Regions from separate parts of the Protofrankia sp. CiP1_Cm_nod4 genome, predicted to be linked through region 1. Evidence: predicted binding sites of a transcription regulator. Region 1 holds the regulator's gene; the other holds the start of a gene.
The links. Region 1 encodes LexA, which represses DNA repair genes until DNA is damaged. Its sites were predicted from a motif close to CGAACNNNNGTTCG; they were not measured.
Positions count from the first base shown of each region.

Region 2: pcrA (DNA helicase PcrA) is a predicted target of LexA. The motif match lies at 6,739-6,752, and genes of this name have one in related genera.

Region 1 covers NZ_CEVIVC010000003.1:22,152-33,752, forward strand. Annotated here, with positions in the region: gene AC5LSR_RS01480 (vitamin B12-dependent ribonucleotide reductase) at 1-1,879, opposite strand, end outside; gene nrdR (transcriptional regulator NrdR) at 1,948-2,409, opposite strand; gene AC5LSR_RS01490 (LysM peptidoglycan-binding domain-containing protein) at 2,587-2,889, opposite strand; gene lexA (transcriptional repressor LexA) at 3,175-3,924, shown strand; gene miaA (tRNA (adenosine(37)-N6)-dimethylallyltransferase MiaA) at 3,942-4,856, shown strand; gene AC5LSR_RS01505 (EAL domain-containing protein) at 4,922-5,830, shown strand; gene hflX (GTPase HflX) at 5,915-7,291, shown strand; gene AC5LSR_RS01515 (alpha/beta fold hydrolase) at 7,314-8,159, opposite strand; gene AC5LSR_RS01520 (class III extradiol ring-cleavage dioxygenase family protein) at 8,159-8,956, opposite strand; gene miaB (tRNA (N6-isopentenyl adenosine(37)-C2)-methylthiotransferase MiaB) at 8,953-10,404, opposite strand; gene rny (ribonuclease Y) at 10,464-11,601, opposite strand, start outside.
Region 2 covers NZ_CEVIVC010000081.1:3,956-15,556, reverse strand. Annotated here, with positions in the region: partial or broken gene AC5LSR_RS15665 (sensor histidine kinase) at 1-2,753, opposite strand, end outside; gene guaA (glutamine-hydrolyzing GMP synthase) at 3,363-4,904, shown strand; gene AC5LSR_RS15655 (threonine/serine dehydratase family protein) at 5,011-6,282, opposite strand; gene pcrA (DNA helicase PcrA) at 6,760-9,264, shown strand; gene AC5LSR_RS15645 (M23 family metallopeptidase) at 9,497-10,222, opposite strand; gene AC5LSR_RS15640 (alpha/beta fold hydrolase) at 10,531-11,562, opposite strand.

The DNA of each region.
Region 1 (11,601 bases):
GGCCGGGGGCGTCGATGACGTGACCGTGCTCGGCGATGTACTCGACGATCGCCTCGACGGTCTCCTCGGCGTAGCCGAGAGCGCGCAGCGCGGCGGGAACCGTCTGGTTGACGATCCGCATGCTGGAGCCGCCGACCATCTTCTTCATCTTCACCAGCGCGAGGTCGGGCTCGATGCCGGTGGTGTCGCAGTCCATCGCCAAGCCGATCGTGCCGGTCGGGGCGAGCAGGCTGACCTGCGCGTTGCGCCAGCCGTGCTTCTCCCCGACGCCCTGGGCGCGCTCCCACTCGCGGGCGGCGACGGCGAGCACCCGGGCGTCGTCGACCCCGACCGTGCGGACGGCGTCCGTGGCGGCGGCGTGCTTGCGGATCACCCGGCGGTGGGCGTCGGTGTTGCGGGCGAAGCCGTCGTAGGCCCCGAGCGCCGCCGCGAGCTCCGCCGAGCGGCGGTAGGCCGTCGCGGTCATCAGCGACGTGACGGCCGCGCCCATGGCCCGGCCGCCCTCGGAGTCGTACGCGCGGCCGGTGGCCATCAGCAGCGCGCCGAGGTTGGCGTAGCCGATGCCGAGCTGGCGGAACATCCGGGTCACCCGCGTGATCTCCGGAGTCGGGAAGTCCGCGAAGCAGATCGAGATGTCCATCGCCGTGATGATCAGCTCGACGGCCGCCACGAACGCGTCGGCGTCGAAGCTGAGGTCCTTGCGCAGGAACTTCATCAGGTTCAGCGACGCCAGGTTGCAGCTGGAGTTGTCCAGGTGCACGTATTCGCTGCACGGGTTGCTGGCGCTGATCCGGCCGGACTCCGGGCAGGTGTGCCAGTCGTTGATCGTGTCGTCGTACTGGATCCCGGGATCCGCGCAGTCCCAGGCCGCCTGGGCGATGGAGCGGAACAGCGACCGGGCCCGGAGGGTCTCGATCGTGCGCCCGTCGAGCCTGGCCCGCAGGTCGAAGCCGGCGTCGTCGACGACGGCCCGCATGAACTCGTCCGTCACCCGCACGGAGTTGTTGGCGTTCTGGTACTGCACCGAGACGATGTCACGGCCGCCGAGATCCATGTCGAAGCCGGCGTCCCGCAACGCACGGATCTTGCTCTCCTCGCGGGACTTGGTCTCGACGAAGTCGACGATGTCCGGATGGTCGACGTCGAGCACGACCATCTTCGCGGCCCGCCTGGTCGCGCCGCCCGACTTGATCGTGCCGGCCGAGGCGTCGGCCCCGCGCATGAAGCTCACCGGGCCCGAAGCGGTGCCGCCGGAGGACAGCAGCTCCTTCGACGATCGGATACGCGACAGGTTCAGCCCGGCGCCCGACCCGCCCTTGAAGATCAGCCCCTCCTCCCGGTACCAGTTGAGGATCGACTCCATCGTGTCGTCGACCGAGAGGATGAAGCAGGCCGAGACCTGCTGCGGCGCGGGGGTGCCGACGTTGAACCACACCGGGCTGTTGAAGCTGAACACCTGGTGCAGCAGCATCCAGGTCAGTTCGTGCTCGAAGATCTCGGCGTCCGCCGGCGAGGCGAAGTACCCGTGCTCGGTGCCGGCCGCGCCGTAGGCGCGCACGACCCGGTCGATGAGCTGGCGCAGGGACCACTCGCGGGCGGAGCTGCCGAGCGCGCCGCGGAAGTACTTGCTCGTGACGATGTTCGTGGCGTTCACCGACCAGAAGTCGGGGAACTCCACCCCGCGCTGCTCGAAGTTGACCGAGCCGTCGCGCCAGTTGGTCATGACGACGTCCCGCAGCTCCCAGGTGACCTCGTCATAGGGGTGGACGCCCGGCGAGGTGTTGACGCGTCGCACCTGCAGGCCAGCGGCCCTGGGGGCGGCCTTGGTGCCGGCCCTGGGGGCGGCCTTGGTCGCTTTCGTGCCACGGTTGTCGGTCATGGCGCTCCTCGTCTGGCGTCGGTCGGATGGTGTTTCTCACCAGCTGTCTGTCGCGTCGGGGTGCGTGGCTACGACGGCGCCCGGTCGGCCCGCCCGCGCAGGTCGGTGATCGCCGTCTCGAAGTCCGCCAGCGAGTCGAAGGAGAGGTACACCGAGGCGAACCGCAGGTAGGCGACCTCGTCGAGCTCCCGCAGCGGCCCGAGGATCGCCCGGCCGATCTCGTCCGAGGCGACCTCGGCGGCCCCCGAGGCACGCAGCGTGTCCTCGACCAGCTGGGCGAGCCGGGCCAGCGCGTCCGCCTGGACCGGCCGCCCCTGGCATGCCCGCCGCACGCCGGCGATCACCTTCCCGCGGCTGAACGGCTCGGTGACACCGCTGCGCTTGATGACTCGCAGTGACGCCTCTTCGATCGTCGTGAAACGACGGCCGCAGGACGGGCACGACCGACGGCGACGGATCGCGGCGCCCTCCTCGGCCTCCCGGCTGTCGACAACCTTGCTGTCAGGGTGCCGACAGAACGGACACCGCACGCACAACCTCCAAGATCTTGTCGACTTACAGCCACGTAACTACAAGATGTTGTGGTCAACACTAGGACCGGACACCACGAGCTGGCAAGCTGGCCCACCCGCGGAACCTCATGACACATGCATCACAGAAGACCCTTCATGCGGACCTGTCATGACAGGCCCGTCATGGCAGGCCCGTCACGGCAGACGGAGCATCTGACCGGGGACGAGATCGGTCGTCTCCAGCCGGTTGAGGCCGGCCAGCCGGGCCACGACCACCCGGGTGTCACCGTCGGGAGCCAGCGCGCGCGCGATGCCCCACAGCGTCTCCCCGGAACGCACCACGTGGACGCGCACCGGCCGGTCGTCCCCGGTCGGCGCGGCCGACGACGTCACCCGGGCCACGGACAGCACCAGGCAGGACACCAGCATGACCAGGACAATCAGGACAACCCGGCCCCGCCCGGTCAGCCGCAGCGGAGGCTCAGCCGACGCCCGCATCGTCCACCTCCCCAACTTCCACCAGCACATACCACTTCCAACAACATGATCAAAGAACATCCGTTCGATCGAACGTCTGATCGAGTTTGTACCGCACGGTCCCGACGGAATCGTCGTGACACGCTCGAACAGACGTTTGAGATATCCGGCCGCGGCGGTTACGGTCGTAGCGATCAGATTCAGGTCAGATCCAGGTCGTGGCCGCCAGCTCCGGTTCACGGCAGAACGTCGGATATGCCGGGAGCGCAAGTCTGCCATGACCGACAACGAAGGAGTACGGCAGGGATGACCACCGACGACAACCGCACCCGCCGCGGCCGGCCACCCCGCGGCTCCGTGCGCGACCTGCCGGACGGGCCGGCGGACGCCACGGGCCTGACCCCCCGCCAGCGCAGGGTGCTTGAGGTGATCCGCGACGCCGTCGAGCGCCGAGGCTACCCGCCGAGCGTGCGGGAAATCGGCGATGCGGTGGGGCTCACGAGCACGTCCAGCGTCGCGCACCAGCTCAAGACGCTGGAGGAGAAGGGCTTCCTGCGCCGCGACCCGCACCGCCCGCGGGCCATGGAGGTCCTCTCCGCGCAGGCACCGGTACGCCCCGTGCCACGCCAGGCGCCCGCCGTTGGTACGCTCGCGGCAGGCTCGTCGGCGGCTGGCCCCGCACAGGCGGCCTATGTGCCGGTCCTCGGCCGCATCGCCGCGGGTGGGCCGATCCTCGCCGAGCAGGCGGTCGAGGAGGTCTTCCCGCTCCCCCGCGAGATCGTGGGGGAGGGCACCCTGTTCACCCTGCGGGTCGTCGGGGACTCCATGGTCAACGCCGCGATCTGCGACGGCGACTGGGTGGTCGTCCGCCAGCAGCCGGTCGCGGACAGCGGCGAGATCGTCGCCGCGATGATCGACGGCGAGGCGACGGTCAAGACGCTGCGCCGTCGTGACGGCCACGTCTGGCTCGAGCCGCAGAATCCGGCCTATGCTGACATTCCGGGTGACAGTGCGACGATCCTCGGCCGGATCGTCGCGGTTCTTCGCCGGGTCTGATCCTCCCGGGAGTGAGCATGGGCACAGGTGTCGACCGGCACCGCGCCGGCCGGGTCGTGGCTGTCGTCGGGCCGACAGCGGCCGGCAAGAGCGACCTGGCGATCGCGCTGGCCACCGAGCTGGGCGGTGAGATCGTCAACGCCGACTCCATGCAGCTCTACTGCGGGATGGACATCGGCACCGCCAAGGTGCCGCCGGCGGAACGCGGTGGTGTCCCCCATCACCTGCTCGATGTCTGGGAGGTCACCCGCGCCGCCGACGTAGCGTCCTACCAGGCGCTGGCCCGGCAGGCCGTCGACGGCCTGCTGGCCGCCGGCCGCACGCCGGTGCTCGTGGGCGGCTCCGGGCTCTACGTCCGGGCCGTCCTCGACGACCTCGCCTTCCCCGGCACCGACCCGGCCGTACGGGGACGGCTGGAGCGGGAGCTGTCCGAGCGGGGCCCGGCCGCGCTGCACGCCGATCTCGCCGCGCGGGCGCCGGCGGCGGCGGCGGCCATCCTGCCTGGCAACGGCCGGCGTATCGTGCGCGCGCTGGAGGTGGTGGAGCTCACCGGCGGCTTCACCGCCTCCCTGCCGGAGCACCGCTCGGTCTACGACGTGGTCCAGTTCGGCATCGACCACCCGCAGCTCGACGAGAGGATCGCCGGCCGGGTGGCCGGTATGTGGGCCGCCGGCATGATCGAGGAGGTCCGCGCCCTCGTCGACATGGGCCTGCGGGACGGCCCCACCGCGTCCCGGGCGCTGGGCTACGCCCAGGTTCTCGCCTGGCTCGACGGCGCGCTCGATTCGGCCGAGTCGGCCCGGCTCGCGACAATCGCCGCGACGCGCCGACTTGCACGCAGACAAAGGTCGTGGTTTCGGCGCGATCCTCGCATAATTTGGCTGGACCGTCCCGACGTCGAACAGGTGGCGGGCATGGTCGACTCGGCCTGAACGTGCGACGACTCCGTGGCTCGTTCTTCCCGCCGGCTGGAGACACCCGTCGTCTGGAGACATGTGTGACCGCGATCGAGTTGAACCTCGTCCCGGCCCTGTGTGCCGCGTTCGACGACGGGTCGTTACAACTGCACTACCAGCCCGAGGTCGACCTGCGCACCGGGTCGGTCCCCGGGATGGAGGCGTTCCTGCGCTGGCACCATCCCGACCGGGGGCTGATGAACCCGTCGCAGTTCATGCCGGCCGCCGCGGCCGCGGGCCTGTCCGACCAGGTCGGCCGCTGGGTGTTACGCACCGCCGTGGCCGAGGCCCGGACATGGCACGAAATGGCCGCGGGAACCGCGATCCGCCCGCCCCGGCTGTGGGTCAACGTGACCGCCGACCAGCTGACCCGGCCCGGTTTCGCGATCGAGGTGGAACAGCTCCTGCACGGCCGTGCGCTGCCGCCGGGAGCGCTCGGGCTGGAGTTCACCGAACAGACCCTCGGCCTCGCGCGCGTCGGGGTGCCCCGGCTGCTGGCCCGGCTGCGCTCGTTCGGGCCGGCCATCGGCGTCGACGGCTTCGGCACCTGGTACGCGTCGCTGTCCACCCTCGACGTCCTGCCGCTGGACATGGTGAAGATCGATGGCCGCTTCCTGCACGCGATGCAGCGGGACCTGGAGGGCGAGGCTGTCCTGGCCTCGATCATCACACTGGCCCACCGGCGGCGGCTGGTCGTGACCGCCGAGGGCGTCGACAGCGCGGTCACGGCGTCCCGGCTGGCGGCGATGCACTGTGACCGGGGAGCCGGCCGCCTGTTCTGCCCGCCCGTCCCCACCGACGACGCCCGGATGATCGCCCTGGGCCGCGGCCGGCCGAACCGGCGCCACGGGCGCTCCCGGCCGGCCAGCGGCACGGGACGCGCCGGGCGCGCCGCGCCCGACCGCGGTGACCGGGCCACCGGCACCGCCAGCATGGCCGCCGTCATCTGACCGGGAACCACCGTCGTCCGGTCGAGAAAATTCGGTCGCGGCCCCGGAACGGACGTGGGAGCCTGCGATAAAGGAGGCAGCGACATGACGTTTCCCGCCCTCTTCGACGCCTCCGGCGAGGCGCTCGACCTCGCCGACCGTCTGGCACTGCGCCGGGTACCAGGCCTGGCAACCGAGCTCGACGACGTCACCGAGGTCGAGTACCGCCAGCTCCGGCTGGAGCGGGTGGTCCTCATCGGGGTGTGGACCTCGGGCACGGCCGCCGAGGCGGAGACCTCCATGGCCGAGCTCGCCGCCCTGGCGGCCACGGCCGGCTCGGTCATCCTGGACGCGCTCGTCCAGCGTCGGGACACTCCCGACTCGGCGACGTACGTCGGCTCCGGCAAGGCGCGTGAGCTGCGCGACGTCGTCACCGCCACCGGCGCCGACACCGTCGTCTGCGACGGTGAGCTGACCCCCGGCCAGCTGCGCCAGCTGGAGGACGTCGTCAAGGTCAAGGTCATCGACCGGACCGCGCTGATCCTCGACATCTTCGCCCAGCACGCCACCTCCCGGGAGGGCAAGGCCCAGGTCGAGCTCGCGCAGCTGCAGTACATGCTGCCGCGGCTGCGTGGCTGGGGTGAGTCGATGTCCCGCGCCGGTGGTGGCATCGGCACCCGCGGCCCCGGCGAGACGAAGATCGAGACGGACCGGCGGCGGCTGCGCACGCGCATGGCCAGGCTCCGCCGGGAGCTCGCCGGGATGAAGACGGTCCGGACGACCAAACGCTCGGCGCGGCAGCGCAGCGGCATCCCCGCGGTCGCGATCACCGGCTACACCAACGCCGGCAAGTCCTCGCTGCTCAACCGGCTGACCGGCGCCGGGGTGCTGGTCGAGGACGCCCTGTTCGCCACGCTGGACCCGGCCGTGCGGCGGGCCACGCTGCCCGACGGCCGGACGTTCACCCTCGCCGACACCGTCGGCTTCGTCCGCCACCTGCCGCACCAGATCGTGGAGGCGTTCCGCTCCACCCTGGAGGAGGTCGCCGACGCCGACCTGCTGCTGCACGTCGTCGACGGCTCGCATCCCGACCCGATGTCACAGATCTCCGCGGTCCGCACCGTGATCAACGACATCGACGCCGGGGACGTCCCCGAGCTGCTGGTCGTGAACAAGATCGACGCCGCCGGCCCGGACGTGCTCGCCCGGGTGCGCCGCGCCGTCCCCGGCGCGCTCCTCGTCTCGGCGCGCACCGGGGAGGGGCTGGCCGCCCTGGTGGCGGAGCTGACCGAGCGCGTCCCCCACCCCGACGTCGAGGTGTGCGTGCTGCTGCCGTTCACCCGCGGTGACCTGGTCTCCCGGGTGTACGCCCGCGGGGAGGTCCTCGGCCTCGAGCACACGGCGACCGGCACGGTCCTGCGGGCCCGGGTACCGGCCGAGCTCGCCTCCCAGCTCACCAGCTTCTTCCTCGAACCGGCCTGAGGCTGGCCTGAGGCTGGCGGGCCTACGCGGCCCGCTGGCCCACGCCGTTGCGCCAGAACTCGACCAGCAGCGCGGCGGTGACCTCCGGGTTCTCGGTCGCCGGCGAATGCGCCGCCCCGGCGATCACCTCGTAGCGGGCGTCCAGGCGTGCCGCCATCTCCGCCTGCAGACGCGGCGGCCAGGCGTCGTCGGCGGCCCCGTGGGCGACCAGCACGGGTACGTCGTCCTGGCTGACGGCGTCAGCGAGCTCACCGACCCGGTCGGGTTCGCTCAGCAGCTGCTCCCCCATCACCCGCAGGCCGACGTTGCTGCTGGCGAAGAACCGGCGCTCCAGGAACTCCAGGCCACCGGGCGGGTACACGGCGGTGTCCGCGGCCCGCATGGCGGCCCATACCGCGTCCCGGCCGCTGCGCTTGTACACCACCCGCATGGCCTGCAGCGCGATCCGCCGAGGGCCGACGATCCCGGCCGGGCCGGAGCTGAGCAGCACGAGGCTTGCCACGCACGACGGGCGGGCGATGACCGCGGTCCGCGCGACCAGCCCCCCGAAGGAATGGCCGAGCAGGTGCACCGGGCGACCGATCTCGTCGGCCACCCGGCCGACGTGTCCGGCCAGCGCGTCGACCGTGCAGTCCCGCTCCGGGTCGGCCGCGGGTGACTCGTACTGGCCGTGCTGGTCGACCGCGACCACGTCGAACCCGGCCCGCGCGAGCCGCGGAATGATCGGCAGGAAGTCCTCCTTGCTCCCGGTGTAACCGGGCAGCAGGACGACCGGCGGGTCGACGGGCGATCCGGCTCGTAGGACCGCGAGGCTCGCGCAGGTCGAGTGCTGTACCCCGGATGGCAGTTCCGTCGACCTCGAGATCATTACCCAGGACTCCCCTGCTCCCACACGGCGACCACGTACCCCACACCGTAAGGGGCGGCGACATACTCAGCACGAGACGTCCATGACCACGTGCGCGTGTCGCTCATGGTGATGCCCGGATCGTGCGCTGTGGCGGTGACGGTAGCACCGGCAAGCCGCGCGCCGGCGAGTACCTGCCACGACGCGCGGCCCGCCGCCAGCAGCTCCCGCGAGAGAGCCGGGTCCAGGCGCAGCAGCGCGGCCGCGTCGCCGGCGGCGAGCGCCGCCGCCACCGCGGCGTCGTGGCCGTCCGCGCGGCTGTCGAACCCGCCGGGCGCGCCGGCCGTCCGCCGTGCGCTGCCGTCGCCCATCACCAGCAGGGCGACCCGCCGCGCCGAGCCGGCGAGCTCGGCGCCGATCCGGGCGGCGTCCGCCGCGCTGGTCGTCGCGCTCACGCCGAAGCCGGTGACCGCGCCCTCCCACCGGGCCTGCCCGAGCAGCCAGGCCCCGACCGTCAGCGACAGCGGCAGCGCCGGGGCCGCCTCCGGCGTGGGAGAGGCCGCCGCGGGAGGATCCGGGACGCGTCCCAGCGTGACCGACAGCGGCACTCCGTAACCGGCCATGCTTCCGGACTCGCCTGCGGCGTACGGCCCGGTCCGTGGCGCGTCACCCACGACGACGACCACGTCCGGGCCGCCGGCCACAAGCCGGCGCACGGCCTGGACCGCCGGCTCACGCACCGCGACGGCCTCACCGGCGGCGAGCTCGGGGACGAGCAACGGTGGATGCGGGCAGAGCACCGCCGCCGTCAGCGTCACCGCCGCAGCGCGGGCATGCCGAGCAGCGTGGGCGCGCCCGCGGCGGCCGCGGCGGCCGGCCGTTCCCGCTCGGCCTCCCACAGGTCACCGGCCCTGGTCCGCCGGTGGGCGAGCAGCGGGCCGTCCGCGACGAGGTGATGGGGCGCGCCCCGCGTGACCGCCGTCCGCACCACGTCACCGGGACGGATCAGGGTGGCCGACGGCGCGCCCAGATGGACCAGCCGGCCGTCCCGGGCGCGACCGGAACGCCGCCCGGTGGCGGCGTCCTTGCGCCCCTCCCCCTCGACGACGAGGACCTCCACCGGCTGGCCGACGAGCGCGCGGTTGCCCACCCAGGAGACCTCGTCCTGGACCGCCACGAGCCGTTCGTAGCGGTCCCGCACGACGGCCGGGTCGACCTGGCCGTCCATGGTGGCGGCCGGGGTGCCCGCCCGCGGGGAGTACTGGAAGGTGAAGGCCCCGGCGAACCGCGCCTGGCGCACCACGTGCAGGGTGTCGGCGAAGTCGGCCTCCGTCTCGCCCGGGAAGCCCACGATGATGTCGGTGGTGATGGCGGCGTGCGGCATCGCGGCCCGGACCCGCTCGAGGATTCCCAGGAAGCGCTCCTGGCGGTAGGAGCGGCGCATCCGCCGCAGCACCGCGTCCGACCCCGACTGCAGCGGCATGTGCAGCTGCGGGCAGACGTTCGGGGCCGTCGCCATCGCCTCGATCACGTCGTCGGTGAAGTCCCGTGGATGCGGTGAGGTGAACCGGACCCGCTCCAGCCCCTCGATCGTCCCGCAGGCGTGCAGCAGCTTCGCGAACGCCCCGGGATCGCCCAGCGACCGGCCGTAGGAGTTCACGTTCTGGCCGAGCAGGGTGATCTCGATGACGCCGTCGGCGACCAGCGCCTCGACCTCGGCCAGGACGTCGCCCGGACGCCGGTCGGTCTCCCTGCCCCGCAGGCTCGGCACGATGCAGAAGGTGCAGGTGTTGTCACAGCCGACGCTGATGCTCACCCACGCCGAGTGGTGCGTCGAGCGGCGGGAGGGCAGCGCGCTGGGGAAGACCTCCAGCGCCTCGACGATCTCGACCTCGGCCGCCGCGTTGTGCCGTGCGCGCTCGAGCAGCACGGGCAGCCGGTGCAGGTTGTGGGTGCCGAAGACGACATCCACCCAGGGCGCCCGCTCGGTGATCGTCGCACGGTCCTTCTGCGCGAGACAGCCGCCGACCGCGATCTGCATGCCCGGATGCTGCTTCTTCGCCGGGTACATCTGGCCAAGATTGCCGTAGAGCCGGTTGTCGGCGTTCTCGCGGACGGCACAGGTGTTGAACACCACCACGTCCGGCGTGGCATCCGTGGCCGCGGGCACGTAGCCGGCGGCATCCAGCATGCCGGCGATCCGCTCGGAGTCATGGACGTTCATCTGACATCCGAATGTCCGGACCTGGTAACTGCGGGGACTCACACAGCCAGCCTACGGCGCGGGCGCAACAGACACTTTCCACCACCTCTGACAGGCGGCCCCTATCGGGCGGTCTCGACGGCGCGGGTCTCGCGGACCACCGTGACCCGGATCTGACCCGGGTAGGTCAGCTCGTCCTCGATCTGCTTGGCGACGTCACGGGCGAGTATGTGCGCGGCGATGTCGTCCACCTGCTCCGGGACGACCATCACCCGGACCTCGCGGCCGGCCTGCATCGCGAAGACCTTCTCCACCCCCGGGCGTTCCCCGGCGATCTGCTCGATGCGCTCGAGCCGTTTGACGTAGGACTCCAGGCTCTCCCGGCGGGCCCCCGGCCGTCCGCCGGAGATCTGGTCGGCGGCCTGGGTGAGCACCGCCTCGACCGAACGCGGCTCGACCTCGTTGTGGTGCGCCTCGATGGCGTGGACGATCTCCTCGTCCTCGCCGTAGCGGCGGGCGATCTCGGCGCCGATGAGGGCATGGCTGCCCTCCACCTCGTGGGTCAGCGCCTTGCCGAGGTCGTGGAGCAGGGTGCCCCGTTTGGCCAGCGCCGGCGGCAGCCGCAGCTCGGCGGCCATGATCCCCGCCAGGTGCGCGGACTCGATCAGGTGTGCCAGGACGTTCTGGCCGTAGCTGGTCCGGTACCGCAGCCGCCCGAGGATGGCGATCAGCTCGGGGTGCATCTCCGCGATACCGGTCTGCATGAGCGCGTCCTCACCGGCGCGCACACAGCGCGTCTCGACCTCGCGCCTGGCCCGGTCGTGCTCCTCCTCGATGCGGTGCGGGTGAATCCGCCCGTCTCCGACCAGGGCCTCCAGCGTGATCTTGGCGATTTCGCGGCGTACCGGATCGAAGCAGCTGAGCAGTACCGCCTCGGGCGTGTCGTCGATGATGACGTTCACGCCGGTGACCGACTCGAACGACCGGATGTTGCGCCCCTCACGGCCGATGATGCGGCCCTTCATCTCGTCGCTGGGCAGGTGCAGGACGGAGACGACCGACTCCGTGGTCGTCTCCAGGGCGACCCGCTGAATGGCCAGCGTAACGATCTTCCTGGCCCGTTCCTCACCCTGCTCCCGGGCCTGTGCCTCGATGTCACGGACCAGTACGGCCGCGTCCCGCCGGGCGTCGGCCTCGACGACCTTGACGATTTCGGCCCGCGCCTGGGCGGCGGTGAGCCGGGCCGCCTCCTCCAGCGTC
Region 2 (11,601 bases), on a different contig from region 1:
ACGACCGGTGCGCTGTCCGTGGTGATCCGGTCTGTCGGCCCGGGCGGGGCCGCTCCGGTCAGGTCGATGCCGCCGGTGCCCGGGGAGGCCGGGCCCACCGGATCCAGGTGCGCCGAACTGGTGCCGCTGGTGCCGCCGGCGAGGTCCAGGTAGGTCGCGCCGGTGCCCGGGCCGGAGGGGGTCCCCGCGCCCGGTCCCCGGGGGATCTCGTAGCTGCCGGTAGAGGGGTCGCTGTGGAAGGGTGGCGGATCGGCGTTCGGCTGGCGAGCCGTGGTTCTGGAGATCTCCAGCGGACCGGTGCCGGCGCCGAAGCCACCACCGGCCTCCAGCCGCTCCACTCCGAACTCGTCGAGGCCGGTGAACCGCTCGTCCGTAGCGGTGTGGCCCGCGCCGTTCCCGTTCCCGTTCCCGTTCATGCCCGGTACGGGCAGGGGGGGCGGCGCTCCGGGGCCGTTGCGCGAACCGGGCGGATGCGGGTCGTCGCCTTTTGGCAGGGTGTCCCTGTCGACGAACACGCGGTCGTTGGAGCCGCCCCGTGACATGCCGTTCGCCAGGGACGTCGCGTCGAGCCCCGCGTGGCCGTTGGACAGCGCCGGTGACAGGCCGTTGTCGAGCGTCGACCGACCGGCCGGGGAACGGCCGGTGACCAGCGGTGCCGTGGGGCGCGCCGGTGTGCTCGGGGCTGTCTCGCCGGCGACGACCTTGGCTGGCAGCCGTACCACGGCGGTGATCCCACCGGAGGCCGATTCGCGCAGCTGGACGTGGATGGCGTGCCGGCCGGCCAGCCGGCCGACCGCGAACAGGCCCATCGTGCGGGACACCGACACGTCGATGACGGGTGGGTTGGCCAGCCGCTCGTTGATGCGCTCGAGCTCCTTGGCCGGCATCCCGATGCCGCGGTCCTCGATCTCGATCGTCGCTCCGGCGCCAGGCCCCAGGGAGCGGCTGGTGACCTGCACATCGGTCGCCGGCGGGGAGAAGGAGGTGGCGTTCTCCAACAGCTCGGCGATGAGGTGCACGACGTCGCTGACGGCGTTGCCGGTGATCGACACCCCGGCCGCCGCCGTCTGCTTGACCCTCGTGTACTGCTCGACCTCGGAGATCGCGGCGAGGACGACCTCGTTGAGCGGGACGGGGTGGGTCCACCTGCGGGCCGTGTCGGTGCCGGCGAGCACCAGCAGGCTCTCGTTGTTCCGGCGCATACGGGTCGCCAGGTGGTCGAGCTTGAACAGGTTGGAGAGCTGGTCCGGGTCCTGCTCCCGGTTCTCCAGGTCGTCGATGAGCCGCAGCTGCCGTTCGACCAGCCCCTGGCTTCGCCGGGACAGGTTGACGAACATGGCGTTGACGTTGTTCCGCAGCACGGCCTGTTCGGACGCGAGGCGGACGGCCTCCCGGTGCACCTCGTCGAACGCGCGGGCGACTTCGCCGATCTCCTCGTCGGTGTTGATACCGACTGGTTCGATCTCGGTGTCGATGTCCTGGTCGGTGGAGTCGCGCAGCCGGCGGACCGACTCGGGCAGCCGGCGGCCGGCGACGTCCAGCGCGGCCGCGCGCAGCCCGAGCAGGGGGCGTACCAGGGAGCGGGCGACGATCATCGCGGCGAGCATGGCGGTCGTCAGGATGAGGACGATGAGCAGACCGGACAGCAGCGCTCGGCGCTGGATACCCGACCGCAGCGTGTCGACGCGGTTCTCGGTGTCGTTGTACAGGGAATCGATGATCTTGGCGTTGAGGTTCATCGTGCCCTGGGCCGACTGCAGCCACTTCAGGTCCTCGAGCGCGAGCGGCTGCCCGACCCGTCCTGTCAGGACGTTCTGCACCTCGTTGCTGGTCTCCGAGACGTCCGGGCCGACGAGCGTCTCCCGGTACACCCTGGCCTGCTCCGGGCTGGCCGCCGCCTCGAAACGGGAGATCTGGCTTTCGCGTTCCGTGTTCAGACCGACGAACAGCCGGTAGTCACCGCTGTCGAAGCGGCCCTGCTGGTTGATGCCGTGGATGAGGGACTGCTGGGCGGACAGGCGTTCCCACGCGCGGATGGCGGCGTCGAGGGTCTCCACGCCGGCGTTCAGCGTGGCGTCGTCCTGGCCCTGCGGGATGAGCGGCACCAGGCTGAGCAGGCTGTCGATCATCCCGGTGTAGGCCACCTGGACGGAGTTCGACGAAGCCAGGGTCAGCGCGGTCGCGCGCACGTTGGCCCGGTGCGACAGCCGGTCCGCGATCGACTGGAGCACTGTCCGGGTCTGCTCGGTGAACGCGTCCTGCTGGCCCCGGACGTTCTGCTCGTACTGCCGGGCCGCCTCGTCGACCTGCGCCTGCACCGTTCTGACGCGCTCGGGGACGCGGGAGCCCGGCTGCGGCGTGCCGCGTGAGGCGACATAACCGACCGTATAGGTACGCTCCTGCTCCAGCGCGGACACCAACGCCGTGGCGGCGCGGCTTATCCTCACCATGTCCTGGGCGCGGTTGACGTCCCGGGTACTGGTCAGCACGCTGTTGGCGCCCATCGCGGCGTTGACCAGAATCGCGACGATCGGGACCGCGAGGATCGCGATCAGCTTGGTACGGACCCGCCAGTTCGCCGGCGCGCTGAGCAGTGCTCTTACGTGTCGTATGCCGCCTGGGCCCCGTGATGTGATGGCTGGGGCGTCGACCTGAGACCCGCCGTCATCAGCGGACCGCTCCGGCTCCTGCGGTGTGACCTCGCCCGCCGGGGGAGCGTCGATGCCCGTGCCGGCTATCGGTTGTCTGCGCACGTACCTTCGCAACCTCTCCGCCAGCCTCCCGGAACAATGACGTACCGGGATGGCCCGGTATCGGGCCCGGATGTCCCTCGATAGGCACCATAGCGGTATGGCCGGCCATCCCGACACGCGCCTGCCCTAAACTAGATGTCCGCTTCCGATCCTTCCGTCCGGCCCGTTCCAGGGCCGTCCGCTGGCATGCCCGCGGCCTGGACGCGGTCTGGACGCGGTCTGCCCGAGGCCTGCCCGAGGCCTGCCCGAGGCCTGGACGAGGCCTGGACGAGGCCTGGACGGCTGGGCCGCCGGTTGCGCTGTCGCGCAGGTGCTTTTCCGGCTGCCGCGCCGGGCGTCGCGTCCGTCCTTCACGGGTCTGCCGCCTTCTCGGCCGGCCTGGCCGTTCTTCGCGATCCTGGCCCTCGGTGGGCCTGGCGTCTTCTCCGTAGGCTTGGCGTCGTGGACACCGCCATCTCGAAGCCGGCCGCCTCGACACCGGCCGCGGGCCCGACCGGCAACGGCCGAGGGGACGACGCGCCGGCCGCCCCCGGCCTCGCGTCCCCGGCCACCGACGCGTCCGCGGCCACCGACGCGTCCGGAGTCTCCCGCCCGGCTCACGACACGGTTCTGGTCGTCGACTTCGGCGCTCAGTACGCCCAGCTCATCGCCAGGCGGGTGCGGGAGTGCCACGTCTACTCGGAGATCGTGCCCTGGGACATCTCGGTCGCGGAGATCCTCGCCCGGCGTCCCGCCGCGGTGATCCTCTCGGGCGGGCCGAAGTCGGTCTACTCGCCGGGCGCCCCGGAGGTGGACCCCGCGCTCTTCCGTGCCGGGGTGCCGGTGCTGGGCATCTGCTACGGCCACCAGGTGATGGCGCACGCGCTGGCCGGGACGGTGGCCCGCACGGGCGTCGCGGAGTACGGCGCGACCCGCCTGACCGTCACCGCCGGCGGTGTCCTGTTCGCGGACCTGCCCACCACCCAGCAGGTGTGGATGTCCCACGGCGACTCGGTGACGGCGGCGCCGCCGGGGTTTGTGGTCACCGCGTCGACGCCGTCGACCCCGGTCGCGGCCTTCGAGGACGTCGCGCGCGGGCTGTTCGGCGTGCAGTTCCACCCGGAGGTGGTGCACAGCGACCGCGGCCTGGACGTCCTGCGGCGTTTCCTGTTCGCCGGCGCCGGCTGCCGGCCCAACTGGACGATGGTCAACATCGCGGACGAGGCGGTCGCGGCGGTCCGGGCCCAGCTCGGCGACGCGCGCGCGATCTGCGGGCTGTCCGGCGGGGTGGACTCGGCGGTGGCCGCGGCGGTCGTCCACCGCGCCGTGGGCGACAGGCTGACCTGCGTGTTCGTCGATCACGGCCTGCTGCGCGCGGGCGAGGCGGAGCAGGTGGAGAAGGACTTCGTCGCCTCGACCGGGGTCGAACTGGTGCACGTCAAGGCCGCCGACCGGTTCGCCGCGGCGCTCGCCGGCGTCAGCGACCCGGAGCGTAAGCGCAAGATAATCGGACGGGAGTTCATCCGGGTGTTCGAGGCCGCCGCCCGCGAGCTGGAGGCTCAGGCCGAGGCGGAGGGCTCCCGGATCGAGTTCCTGGTGCAGGGCACCTTGTATCCGGACGTCATCGAGTCCGGCTCGCCGACCGCGGCGAAGATCAAATCGCATCACAACGTCGGCGGGCTCCCCGAGGATCTGCAGTTCTCCCTGGTGGAGCCGTTGCGCACCCTGTTCAAGGACGAGGTGCGCCGGCTCGGCGAGGAACTCGGGCTGCCGGAGGAGATCGTCTGGCGGCAGCCCTTCCCGGGGCCTGGCCTGGCTGTCCGGATCATCGGTGAGGTCACCCCGCAGCGGCTGGCGACGCTGCGGGCCGCGGACGCGATCGTCCGCGGGGAGATCCGCCGGGCCGGGCTGGACCGCGAGATCTGGCAGGTGTTCGCGGTACTGCTGGCGGACGTCCGCTCGGTGGGGGTCCAGGGGGACGAGCGCACCTACGGGCATCCGGTCGTGCTGCGCGCGGTCACCAGCGAGGACGCGATGACCGCCGACTGGGCCCGGCTGCCCTACGACCTGCTCGAACGCATCTCGAACCGGGTGGTCAACGAGGTCGAGCAGGTCAACCGGGTGGTGTACGACATCACCTCGAAGCCTCCCGGCACCATCGAGTGGGAGTGACCCGGGCCGCGGCGGCCCGGCGCACCCGGCGCACCCGGCGTACGCAGGGAAGAAAGAAAAGGAAAAGAAGATGCGGTGCGACAAAGAAGAGCGGTGCGGCCGGACGTCACGCGGCGGGGATGCGCAGGGGCCCGGCGGCCAGAGCGCGGACACGGCCGGCGGTGACCGGGTCGATGTTGCCGCCGGAGAGGACCACCGCGGTCGGGCCCTGCGCGAGCTCGGGGTGACGCAGCAGCGCCGCCGTCCCCGCGGCCCCGGCGGGCTCCACCGTCTGGCCGTCGGCGCGCAGCAGCGCCGCCATCGCCTCCCACAGCGCGTCCTCGTCGACCGTGATCACATCGTCCACCAGGGCGGTGGCGAGCGCCAGGGTCAGGCTGCCCGGGGTCCGCACGGCTATGCCGTCGGCGATGGTGGCCGCCGGGACGCACACCGGCCGGCCGGCGCGCCAGGACAGGGCGAAGGCGGGCGCGCCCGCGGCCTGGACGCCGATCACCCGCACGTCGCGCCGCCGCTGTCTGATCGCCGCCGCTATCCCGCTGATCAGGCCGCCGCCACCGATACCCACCAGGACGGTCCGCAGGCCGGGGACCTGCTCGGTGAGCTCGAGCCCGATCGTGCCCTGCCCGGCGATCACGACCGGATCGTCGAAGGGATGCACCAGCAGCCCGCCGTGCCCGCGCGCGGTGGACTCGGCGGCCAGCAGGGCGGCGTCGATCCCGCCATGGACGTGCTCGACCCGCGCGCCGAGGCGGCGGGTGCGCGCGACCTTGACCGGGCTCGCACCGGCCGGGACGAAGATCGTGGCTGGGACGCCGAAGTGGGCCGCCGCGTACGCGACGCCCTGGGCGTGGTTGCCGGCGCTGGCGGCGACCACCCCCCTGGCCCGGACGGCGGGGTCGGCGAGCGCGATCCGGGCGAAGGCGCCGCGTAGCTTGAACGACGCGGTGCGTTGTTCATTCTCGCACTTCAGCCACACCGGCACGCCGGTCAGCCGGGACAGGTGAGCGCTGGGCGTGACCCTGGTCCGCCGGAGCACCGGCGCGAGGACGACCGCGGCTGTGGCGACGTCGATCGTGTCGCGGTCGACGGCCACCGTGTCTCGGTTCGTCGTGCCGCGGTTCGTCGTGCCGCGGTTCATGGTCTCGAGGGCCCGCGTGCCGTTAGCGCCGTCGGCGCCGTCCGTGGACGCCGCGGGCGCGCCGGATCTGGGTGGGACGTCGGTGTCGTCCGTACCGGCGCGGCCTGTCTCCCCGGTGGCGCGTGCCGTACCAGCGGCGCTACCAGCGGCGTCGGTCCCGCTCGTCCTGCCGGAGGTCTCTCCGGTGCTCTCTGTTCTCCCGCCGGTGGTACGTGTCGGGTTCTCGGTCGGTTGGCGCATCGTCGTGCTCCCGGTAGCTCGGCGGCCACCTCCGACGTGACCGCGGCAACAAAAAAAGCCCCCCGCCGAACTGGCAGGAGGGCGAGGCGCGCGGACCCGTCGGTGTCGCTCCGAAAGCACGTCGGGCTGAAAAGCCCGTCCGCGAGAGCAAGGTCGCGCGCCTAATTAATGATCATAATGTGCTGCGGCACCTTTTTATTTTGCTCTTGGGCGCTGGTGGTCGTCAAACCCGCCGGCCCGCCCGCGTGCCAGACGCCCGTCACACCCGGTGGCGGGACGGCGGCTACCGGTGGTGCGCACTATGAAGCGGGCTGTAGCGTGAACCGTGCTGTGGGTCGCCGAGCCACAGCACGGCGTGGTGTGGGTGTGACAGCCTGAACCGGGACGCCGGGTCGTGACGCGCACCGGGGCCTCGTAGGGTGAGAACCATGTACCGCCGTCGGACGAGCCGGGCGTCGAACGTATGATCGGAACCCTATGAGCGCGCTTCCCGGTGGCCCGTACCCCGACTTCGGCCCGTACTCGGGCTTCGGCCCGTACCCCGGCTTCGACGACGTCGCTGACGACCGGGACGAGCCGGCGTCGCCAACGGCTCCGGGTGTGCCGGGCGCTCGTCCCGCCACGCCCCGGCTCGCTCCCGACGCGCTGCTCGACGGCCTGAACCCGCAGCAGCGGGCGGCGGTCGTCCACACGGGCTCGCCGCTGCTCGTCGTCGCGGGCGCGGGCTCCGGCAAGACGCGGGTGCTGGCGAACCGGATCGCCTACCTGCTCGCCGCCCGCGGGGCCCGGGCCGGCGAGATCCTGGCGATCACGTTCACCAACAAGGCCGCGAACGAGATGAAGGAGCGGGTCGCCGCGCTCGTCGGCACCCGCACCCGGGCGATGTGGGTGAGCACCTTTCATTCCGCCTGCGTGCGCATCCTGCGGTCGCACGCCAAGCGCATCGGGTTCACCAGCAGCTTCTCGATCTACGACGCGGCGGATGCCCAGCGCCTGGTCACGCTGGTCGCGCGCGACCTGGACATCGACCCGAAGCGCTACCCGGCGCGCGCGCTCGCCACCGGGATCAGCAACCTGAAGAACGAGCTGGTCGACTGGGAGACCGCCATGAGCCGGGCGACCGGCCATGCCGAACGTGCCGTCGCCGAGGTCTACGGGCTCTACCAGCGCCGGCTGGCCGAGTCGAACGCGTTCGACTTCGACGACCTGATCATGACGACGGTGAACCTGCTGCAGGCGTTCCCGGACGTCGCCGAGCACTACCGACGCCGGTTCCGGCACGTCCTCATCGACGAGTACCAGGACACCAACCACGCCCAGTACGTCCTGGTGCGGGAACTGGTGGGGCAGGCGCCCCGGCTGACCGTCGACGGCGAGCCGGTACGGCCGGCTCCGGTGCCGCCGGGCTCCGACGCCGACGCCGACGGGCCCGCGGTGGGGCCGGCCGAGCTGTGCGTGGTCGGCGACGCCGACCAGTCGATCTACGCCTTCCGGGGCGCGAACATCCGCAACATCGTCGAGTTCGAGCAGGACTACCCCGACGCCACCGTGATCCTGCTGGAGCAGAACTACCGGTCCACGCAGACGATCCTGTCCGCGGCGAACGCGGTGATAGCCCGTAACGCCCGGCGCAAGCCCAAGCGGCTGTGGTCGGACGCCGGGGACGGCGAGAAGATCGTCGGCTATGTCGCGGACAGCGAGCACGGCGAGGCCGCCTTCGTCGCCGCCGAGGTCGACCGGCTCTCCGACGCCGAGCTGGCGCGTCCCGGCGAGGTCGCCGTCTTCTACCGCACCAACGCCCAGAGCCGGGTCTTTGAAGAGATCTTCATCCGGGTCGGCCTGCCCTACCGGGTGATCGGCGGGGTGCGCTTCTACGAGCGCCGTGAGGTCCGGGACCTGCTCGCCTACCTGCGGGTACTGGTGAACCCGGCGGACACGGTGAACCTGCGGCGCATCCTCAACGTGCCCAGGCGGGGGATCGGCGAGCGGGCCGAGGCGATGCTCGCCGCCTTCGCCGAACGTGAGCGCGTCCCCTTCGCCGACGCCCTGAACCGGGTGGACGAGGTCCCGGGCCTGGCCGCCCGGTCGGCGAACGCGGTCCGTGGTTTCGCCGCTCTGCTCGCCGAGCTGCGCACGGCCGTGGCCGACGGCCCGGTCGCGGCGCTGGAGACGGTGCTGGAGCGGACCGGTTACCTCACCGAACTGGCCGCCGCGGACGCCCTCGAGGCCGAGGGGCGGGCGGAGAACCTCCAGGAGCTGGCCAACGTCGCCCGGGAGTTCAGCGAGCAGTTCCCGCAGGGCTCGCTCGCGGACTTCCTCGAGCAGGTCTCCCTGGTCGCCGACGCCGACCAGGTGCCCGGCCCCGAGGATGGCGAGGGCGGCGCGGACGGCGCGGGCGGTGCCGCCGGGGCCGTCACCCTGATGACGCTGCACAGCGCCAAGGGGCTGGAGTTCCCGGTGGTCTTCCTCACCGGGCTGGAGGACGGTGTCTTCCCGCACCTGCGCACGCTCGGCGACTCCACCGAGCTCGAGGAGGAACGCAGGCTCGCCTACGTCGGCATCACCCGGGCGCGTGTCCGGCTGTACCTGACCCGGGCGGAGGTCCGCAGCGCCTGGGGCCAGCCGGCGTACAACCCGCCGTCGCGGTTCCTCGAGGAGGTACCGGCCGAGCTGGTCGGCTGGCAGGGGAACACCCAGCCGGCGTCGGCCGCCGCCCACCCGCGGACGAGCGCGTGGGGCTCGGCGCCCGCGGGGCCGTCCGGCGCGCGGGTCGGCGGGCTGCCGGGGCGCCGGCCCGCGCCGGCCCCCCGCCCGATTCCCGACCTGTCCCTGGGGGACCGGGTCAACCACGACACCTTCGGGCTCGGTCAGGTCGTCGCGGTGGCCGGCGCGGGGGACAACCGCGAGGTGAGCATCGACTTCGGCGAGGGAACCGGGACCAAACGCCTGCTCCTGCGCTATGCCCCCGTCGAGAAGCTGTGAGCGTCCCGCGCACCCGCGTTCGGCAGGCCCGACGGGCGGCTGGCCCGTACTGACATCCGCTGCCGCTGCCGCTGCCTGATGGCCGGCTATCCGTTACCGATGCCCGCCGGACGTTGGTGGCATCGGCACGGCACGGCACGGCCGGTGGAAGAGCGGCCGGCGGTAGCCGCTGGTTGAAGGCCGGTAACTGCTGGTCGAAGGCTGGTAGCCGATGCTGGGAGAACGGTGGCGGTCAGTAGGAGACGTTGTGCCTGGCGAGCCACGCGAGCGGGTCGATCTTGGTGCCGTTCTGGCCGCCCAGCCGGACCTCGAAGTGCAGGTGCGGCCCGGTGGAGAAGCCGGTCGACCCCTCCAGGCCCACCTGCTGGCCGGTGGCGACCTGCTGGCCGACCCGGACGCTGATCCGGGACAGGTGGGCGTAGCAGGTGACCACGTTGTTCGCGTGCTGGATCTGGACGAAGTTGCCGTAGCCGGACTCCCACCCCGCGTAGATGATGATGCCGCCGTGGGCGGCGACGACCGGGGTCCCCATCGGCGCGCCGAGGTCGATACCGGGGTGGCCGTTCGCGCCGCCGAAATGCTGGGTGAGCCTGGCCTGTATCGGGCTGACCCAGCGCAGTTCCTCCTGCTGGCGCGCGCTCTCCGTGGCCGTGGTCCGCTGCTGGAGGAGCAGGATGGACAGCTGGGCCAGCGCCTCGTCCCGGTCGACACGGTCGGCCTGGGCCTGGCGTCGCGCGGCGTCGTCGCGTTGCTGCCCGAGCAGGGCGGGGTCGCTCAGCCTGTCGGTGGCGGCGTCCGCCACGCCGCCGGACGCGGGGTCGGCGACCGTCCCGGCGGTGCGCAGGCCGGGAATGACCACCGGCTCGGAGTGCGCGATACCGGTTGTGTTGATCATAACGATGCCGAGGGTGGAGACCACGGCGGTGGCGATGCCGGTACGGCGGATCTGCGCTGCCAAGGCCGCCCGGCGGGCGGAACCGGACGGGCCGCCGTGGCCCGTGGCCCTGCCCTGACCGCGATGCCGCCCTGAGTTACGGGCTGGGGGCTGCGACAACCCGAACTCACGCTCCCGTTGCTCGACAGAACTTCTGCCGCGCCCCGGCATGCCCTGTCACGGCGTGTTACGGCACGGCATGTCGTGGCACGGCAGGAGAAAAAGCCTGCAAACCGGGTTGAACGCTACACCGTCCCAAAACGGGCTTTAGCACCACCCCCACCCACGGTGGGCGCGACGTATGAAGCGGTGTAATTATTGCCTTTTCATCATTATGAGTGACGAAGATTTCGATCATCTTGGAAGTCGCCGGCCGCTGGACGGCCGTCCGCCCATGACGCGCGGTCGGGACGAGCATCACGCAGGGATCTCGGGGCCGTAGCCGGCACCTCCGCCTCGGCTCCTGCCGCCATCTCGGCTCCTGCCGCCATCTCGGCCTCTGCCACCATCTCCACTCCTGCCTCCGCCGGCCCCTCCTCGCCGCCGAGGCCGGTGCGTCCGGTGTCAGGGCCGGTGCGTCCGCTGGCCGGGGCGGTGTACTCGACGTCGTCCAGATGCGCGAGCGTGGTCGCGATCCGATGGACGACGTCGATGTTGAACGGCAGCGAGTGGTGGCCGACGCCGGGAACCCGCAGGTTACGGACGGTCAGGTCCGGATGGCGGATGAGCGCCGCCTCGGTCGGACGGATGATCGTGTCCAGGTCCCCGGAGAAGGCCACGAACCGGGTCCGGCAGTTCGGCGCGGGCTCGGCCAGCTCGCGGACCACGTCCGAGCCCGGGACGAGCTGGCGCAGCAGGGTGTACGGCACCATCGGGGGCAGCAGCCGGGCCAGGCGGGTGCCCTCGTGCGGTGTGCCCAGCGTCACCAGGGTGTGCACACGGGCGTCGCCGTCGAGTTTCTGCACGTAGTAGCGGGCGACCAGGCCGCCGAGGGAGTGCCCGACGATGTGTATGCGCGGGTAGCCCGTCTGCTCGCACATCGTCTCGACCACCGCGGCCAGCTTGCGGGCCGCCGTCGGGACGTCCGCGGTGAACAGCGGCAGGTTCACGGTGGCGACCCGTCCGAAGCCTCGCCGGCGCAGCGACCGGCGCAGCCGAGTGAAGATCGACCTGTTGTCGATCAGGCCATGGACCAGCAGGATCGGTGTGCCCGCGGCTTCGATGTCGCCGACGAGCAGCCCGCGCCGCAGCGGGGAGAGGCCGTCGAGGGTGTAGCGGTCGGCCGGTTCGCGTAGCCGTTCCGAGACGGCCCCGATCGGGTAAAAGGCGATATGGGTCGCCAGCCAGGTGGCCTCCGTGGCCATGCCGCGGATCGCCCCCGGTGTCTCAAGCAGGCCGCGGGT